Linked DNA regions of Chelativorans sp. AA-79. The protein of the gene in region 1 interacts with the protein of each later gene in a pairwise test. Links are inferred from orthologs where the notes say so. Each region holds a gene or a part of one and is shown in the gene's direction. Other genes may lie near its edges.

Region 1 (3,180 bases):
AATTCGCGACGTCACATCGTGACGGCGTGGAATCCGGCCGAGATCGATGAAATGGCGTTGCCGCCCTGCCACTGCCTCTTCCAGTTCTTTGTGGCCGAGGGGCGGCTTTCCTGCCAGCTTTACCAGCGCTCGGCGGATATCTTCCTGGGCGTCCCCTTCAATATTGCCTCCTACGCGCTGCTCACCATGATGGTTGCGCAGGTGACCGGGCTCAGGCCCGGCGATTTCGTCCACACGCTGGGTGACGCGCATCTATACAGGAACCACTTCGAGCAGGCGCGCGAGCAACTCACCCGGACGCCGAAGCCGCTGCCCACGATGTGGATCAATCCGGATGTGCGCGATCTCTTCGCCTTCCGCTACGACGATTTCCGGCTGGAAGGCTATGCTGCCGATCCCACGATCCGCGCGCCTATCGCGGTTTGAGACCCTTCCAGAGAGCCGAGGAGCGTGACATGGAACTCTCCCTCGTCGTCGCCATGGCGAAGAATGGGGTCATCGGCCGCGCGGGCGGCTTGCCGTGGCGTTTGTCGACGGACATGAAACGCTTCAAGGCCATAACGATGGGAAAGCCCGTGGTTATGGGCCGGAAAACCTGGGAAAGCATCGGCAAGCCCCTGCCCGGGCGGTTCAACATCGTGATTTCCCGCGATCCGGCCTATCCGGCGGAAGGTGCGGCGGTGGCCGGCAGCCTCGACGAGGCGATAAGGACTGCCCAGGGGCAAGGCGCGGGTGACGAGATCTGCGTCATCGGGGGCGGTGAGGTTTACCGCCAGGCGCTGCCGCGAGCGACCCGCCTCCATGTCACCCATGTCGAGGCCGAAATCGAGGGGGATACCTATTTCCCCGAAATCGATGACGATGCCTGGAAGGTTGTCACCAGGGAAAGCGTTCCTGCCGGCGAAAAGGATGTTTATCCCACGCAGTATCTCATTTACGAACGGCGGCAGTCGGGCTGAGTGGGCGGCGAGCGACGCAGGCGTTTGACGGGTGCGGCGGCAAGTTCGCACGGCTTCGCGTTGAAAGCGCGCTTCCCGACACCTATAACAGGCCGTAAGGCAATGTCGGCGGCCGGTCGGTTGGCGGCTCAGGAAAAGGAACAATAATGCCCTGGAACAATCAAGGTGGCGGTGGCCCTTGGGGCGGAGGAAACAGTGGGGGGCCTTGGGACCAGGGTCCACGTGGTCCGAACGGGCCGCAATCCTCGCCCCCCGATCTGGAGGAGATCATCCGGCGCGGCCAGGACAGGCTGCGGCGTGCTCTGCCCGGCGGTGGTGGCGGAAATCCCGCGATCATCGCCATCATCATCGTCGCTCTGGTGGGGTTCTGGCTCTTCAAGTCCATCTATACGGTGCAGCCCGACCAGATCGCCGTGGAACTGCGCTTCGGCGAGCCGAAGCAGGAGCTTTCCGAGCCCGGGCTTCACTTCCATTGGTGGCCGATCGAGACCGTGGACACCGTGTCCATCGCGGAAAGGCTCGTGGATATCGGCGAGATACGCGGCGGCAGTTCGTCCGGTCTGATGTTGTCCGGTGACCAGAACATCGTCGATGTGAAGTTTTCGGTGGCCTATCAGGTCGCCGAGCCGGCGCCCTATCTCTTCAATGTGGAGGATCCGGACGGAATGGTGCGTCAGGTGGCCGAGAGTGCCATGCGCGAGGTGGTCGGCCGGCGCCCCGCCCAGGACATCTTCCGCGACGACCGCCAGGGCATCGCGCAGGACGTGCAGAGCATCATCCAGGATACGCTTGACGAGTACGGCGCGGGAATGCGCATCAACGCGCTTTCGATCGAGGATGCGGCGCCGCCGCGGGAGGTCGCCGACGCGTTTGACGAAGTGCAGCGGGCCGAACAGGACGAAGACCGCTTCGTCGAGGAATCCAACCAGTATTCGAACCAGCAGCTCGGCCAGGCGCGCGGCGAGGCTGCGCAGATCCGTGAGGAGGCGGCCGCCTACAAGAACCGCGTCGTGCAGGAGGCCGAAGGTGAGGCGCAACGCTTCATCTCCGTCTACGAGGAATATGCCAAGGCGCCCGAGGTGACCCGCAAGCGTCTCTTCCTGGAAACGATGGAAAACGTGTTGCGCGGCTCCAACAAGGTGATCCTGGAGCAGGGCGCGGGACAAGACGTGCTGCCTTATCTGCCCCTCCCGGAACTGCGGCGCAACGCGCCCGCCGGTACCCAGAACCCGAACCAGCTCGGCGCGCAGACGCAAGGGGGAAATAACTGATGTCGAACCGTCTTCCCTTTTTCGTTATTCTCGCCGCTATCGTTCTCTTCCTCCTCTACTCGTCCGTCTTCGTGGTGAACGAGCGGCAGCAGGCGATCGTGTTGCGGTTCGGCGAGATCGTCCGTGTCGAACGGGATCCGGGGTTGTATTTCAAGCTGCCCTTCGCCTTCGTGGAGGCGGACAACGTACAGATCATCGAGGACCGTATCCTGCGCTTCGATCTCGACGACATCCGCGTGCAGGTCTCCGGCGGCAAATTCTACGAGGTGGATGCTTTCGTCGCCTACTCGATCAGTGATCCGAGCCGCTTCCGCCAGGCCGTTTCCGGCAGCATTCCGCTCGCCGAACAGCGTCTGCGCACGCGCCTCGACGCCGCCCTGCGCCGCGTCTACGGTCTGCGCGGCTTCGAGGCCGCATTGTCTGAAGAGCGGGGATCGATGATGCGCGAAGTGGCCGAGCAGTTGCGTCCCGATGCCGCCTCGCTCGGAATCGAGATCAGGGATGTGCGCATCCGGCGCACGGACCTGACGGCAGAGGTCTCGCAGCAGACCTATGACCGCATGAAGGCCGAGCGCCTTGCCGAGGCCGAGCGCCTGCGTGCCCGCGGACGCGAGGCCGCGGCCCGCATCCGGGCCCGCGCGGATCGCGAGGTGGTCGAGATTCTCGCCGCCGCCCAGCGTGAGGCGGAGATCCTGCGCGGTGAAGGCGAGGCGGAGCGCAACGCAATCTTCGCCGACGCCTTCCAGCGGGACGAGGACTTCTTCGAGTTCTACCGCTCGATGGCCGCTTATCGTCAGGCGCTGGATCCTTCGGGCACGACCATGCTCCTGACGCCCAACTCGGAGTTCTTCCGCTTCTTCAACGATGCTGGAGGAACGACGCGCGGCAATGGCGGCGGCGAGTCCGGGCCGCTGACCGGGGCGGTCACCCCTGAGCAGGAGAGCCAGCCG
Region 2 (3,248 bases), 1.6 Mb from region 1 along the record:
GCGAAACCGCGGCCGGCCTCTACGCGCTGCGCATTCTTCTGGCGGTCGCCGGCGGCACGCCGCACCTGCCCGACGAGGCGCGCACGGTGGCGGTCCTGTCGCGGGCCGGCGAGGGGCTGCGCGCCAGCCTTTCGCGGGCGGTGGTCACGGTCAGCCATGGGCAACTCTATCTCCATCGCGAGCGGCGCAACCTTCCTGCAGCCGCCCTTGCCGGCGAGGTGTTGTGGGACGGCCGCTACCTGGTCATGGCCGGGGAGGGGACTGCCGGGCTTGTGCTCGCCCCTTATGGCCGTGAGAACGCCGAAGAGGCCTCCCTGGGAGACGTGGATGCCCCCGCCGGCCTGCTGCGCTCCGCGCTCGCGACGGAGCCAGCCCTCTGGAAAAACGGCGATTGCCTCGGGCTTGCCGGCGAGGCCGAGGGGGTCTCCGTGCGTCCCGTAGCCGGGCCATGGGCACGGCTTCTCCCCTCCTTCGATTCCGCCCCCGCGGGCGCCGTTCTTGATCTCCTTCGAGGCGGCCCGCTTCCCGCTCTGCCATTCCATGGCCACAAAGAACATATGGGATAAACCATGTGCTGCTCATTTTGAGGTCCACCGCTGCCGGAATGCTTGGCAACTCTGTGCTCGCTCCCTATGTTAGGGGCAACGATGCCGGCCTCGGCGCACTGACGGAACGAACATGAATCCAAATTATCGAAATTTCGCGCTGTGGGCGATCATTGCGGTCCTTCTGATTGCATTGTTCAACCTGTTTCAGGCGCCCCAGCAGCGCGGCGCCACGCGTGACATCGCCTATTCCCAGTTCCTAGAGGAACTCTCGCAGGGTCGTGTGGAAAGCGTCACCATCACCGGCAACCGGATCACCGGCACCTATGCGGACAACCAGACGCCGTTCCAGACCTATTCGCCGGGCGATTCAAGCCTCGTCCAGCGGCTCGAGGACCGCGGCGTAACGATCAATGCCAGGCCGGAGACCGACGGCTCCAGCTCGATCCTCGGCTACTTCATCTCCTGGCTTCCGATGATCCTTATCCTGGCGGTCTGGATCTTCTTCATGCGGCAGATGCAGTCGGGCTCCGGCCGCGCCATGGGGTTCGGCAAGTCCAAGGCCAAGCTTCTGACGGAGGCGCATGGCCGCGTCACCTTCCAGGACGTGGCGGGCGTGGACGAGGCCAAGCAGGATCTCGAGGAGATCGTCGAATTCCTGCGCGATCCGCAGAAATTCCAGCGACTGGGCGGCAAGATCCCGCGCGGCGTGTTGCTCGTCGGCCCTCCCGGAACCGGCAAGACGCTGCTGGCGCGTTCGGTCGCCGGCGAGGCCAATGTGCCCTTCTTCACCATCTCCGGCTCCGACTTCGTGGAAATGTTCGTGGGCGTGGGTGCGTCCCGCGTGCGCGACATGTTCGAGCAGGCGAAGAAAAACGCGCCCTGCATCATCTTCATCGACGAGATCGACGCCGTCGGGCGGCACCGCGGCGCGGGCCTGGGCGGCGGCAATGACGAGCGCGAGCAGACGCTGAACCAGCTTCTGGTCGAGATGGATGGCTTCGAGGCCAATGAGGGCATCATCCTGATTGCCGCCACCAACCGGCCGGACGTGCTCGACCCGGCGCTGCTGCGCCCCGGCCGCTTCGACCGGCAGGTCGTGGTGCCGAACCCGGATGTGGCCGGCCGCGAAAAGATCCTTAAGGTTCACGTGCGCAACGTGCCGTTGGCGCCCAATGTCGATCTCAAGATCGTGGCGCGCGGCACGCCGGGCTTCTCCGGCGCCGACCTTGCCAATCTCGTCAACGAGGCTGCCCTGATGGCGGCGCGGCGCAACAAGCGCCTCGTCACCATGCAGGAGTTCGAGGACGCCAAGGACAAGGTCATGATGGGTGCGGAGCGCCGCTCGCACGCCATGACGCAGGAGGAGAAGGAACTGACCGCCTATCACGAGGCGGGCCACGCGCTGGTGGCGCTCAACGTGCCTTCGTCCGATCCGGTGCACAAGGCGACGATCATCCCGCGCGGGCGCGCGCTCGGCATGGTCATGCAATTGCCGGAGGGCGACCGCTACTCCATGAGCTACAAGTGGATGATCTCGCGCCTTGCCATCATGATGGGCGGGCGTGTCGCCGAGGAGTTGAAGTTCGGCAAGGAGAACATCACCTCGGGTGCCGCCTCCGATATCGAGCAGGCAACCAAGCTCGCCCGCGCCATGGTTACGCGCTGGGGCTTCTCGGACAAGCTCGGCCAGGTCGCTTATGGCGAGAACCAGGAAGAAGTCTTCCTCGGCCATTCCGTCGCGCGCCAGCAGAACATGTCGGAGGAGACGCAGCAGAAGATCGATGACGAGGTGCGCCGGCTGATCGACGAGGCCCATGAGAAGGCGCGGGAGATCCTGACCTCCAAGCGCGACGCGTGGATCGCGGTTGCCGAAGGGCTGCTCGAATACGAGACGCTCTCCGGCGACGAAATCCAGGCGATCATCCGCGGCGAGAAGCCGTCGCGCGATCTTGGCGACGACACTCCCCCCTCGCGCGGCTCCACCGTGCCCAAGGCAGGCGCGCGCAAGGAAGGCAAGAAGGGGGGCGAAGAGCCCGATGCCGGGATGGAGCCCCAGCCGCAGGGGTGAGGGGCCGGTTGCCGCAGGCCAATTCATCGTGCCGGGGGCGCGATGAATGGTCCCGAATGCCGAGGCCGCAGGAGGCAGGTGTGCTTACCGCCTGTTAACTATGCTGGACAAGCGCCTGTTCATATGGATCGAATACGAATTCTCGCATAAAGTGTGACGTATATCGCGCGAAGCTGTGGCGGAGAGAGGGAAGGAGCGCTGCTTTGCGATCAAGATCGGTGCGGACGAAAAAACCTATGTCGAAACAATATTTCGGAACCGACGGGATTCGGGGACGCGCGAATCGCTTTCCCATGACTGCGGAAGTGGCCATGCGCGTCGGCATGGCCGCCGGCCTCACCTTCCAGAACGGCAGCCATCGTCATCGGGTGGTGGTCGGCAAGGACACGCGTCTGTCGGGCTACATGATCGAGAATGCGATGGTCGCGGGCTTCTGCGCGGCGGGCATGGACGTGTTCCTTTTGGGGCCGATCCCGACCCCCGCCGTGGCCATGCTGGTGCGCTCGCTGCGGGCCGACATCGGCGTCATGATCTCGGCCTCGCACAACCCGTTTCACGACAATGGCATCAAGCTTTTCGGACCTGACGGCTACAAACTGTCCGACCAGATCGAAAACCGCATCGAATCGATG

The links.
Region 2: the proteins of hflK (region 1) and ftsH interact in binary tests that used the Escherichia coli proteins (3 or more experiments, as listed by UniProt). The link is inferred for Chelativorans sp. AA-79 from one-to-one orthologs.

What each region holds. Positions count from the first base shown.
Region 1 is NZ_CP120361.1:2,240,809-2,243,988, forward strand. The notes cover bases 304-3,167. They hold hflK (FtsH protease activity modulator HflK), read left to right. Parts: upstream 304-1,105; coding sequence 1,106-2,230; downstream 2,231-3,167. Other genes in these bases: PVE73_RS10820 (thymidylate synthase), read left to right, coding at 304-426; PVE73_RS10825 (dihydrofolate reductase), read left to right, coding at 456-959; PVE73_RS10835 (protease modulator HflC), read left to right, coding at 2,230-3,167. In the rest of the region: more of PVE73_RS10820, read left to right, coding at 1-303; more of PVE73_RS10835, read left to right, coding at 3,168-3,180.
Region 2 is NZ_CP120361.1:648,064-651,311, forward strand. The notes cover bases 216-3,147. They hold ftsH (ATP-dependent zinc metalloprotease FtsH), read left to right. Parts: upstream 216-678; coding sequence 679-2,616; downstream 2,617-3,147. Other genes in these bases: tilS (tRNA lysidine(34) synthetase TilS), read left to right, coding at 216-566; glmM (phosphoglucosamine mutase), read left to right, coding at 2,853-3,147. Outside these bases: more of tilS, read left to right, coding at 1-215; more of glmM, read left to right, coding at 3,148-3,248. UniProt on the Escherichia coli protein: Acts as a processive, ATP-dependent zinc metallopeptidase for both cytoplasmic and membrane proteins. Plays a role in the quality control of integral membrane proteins.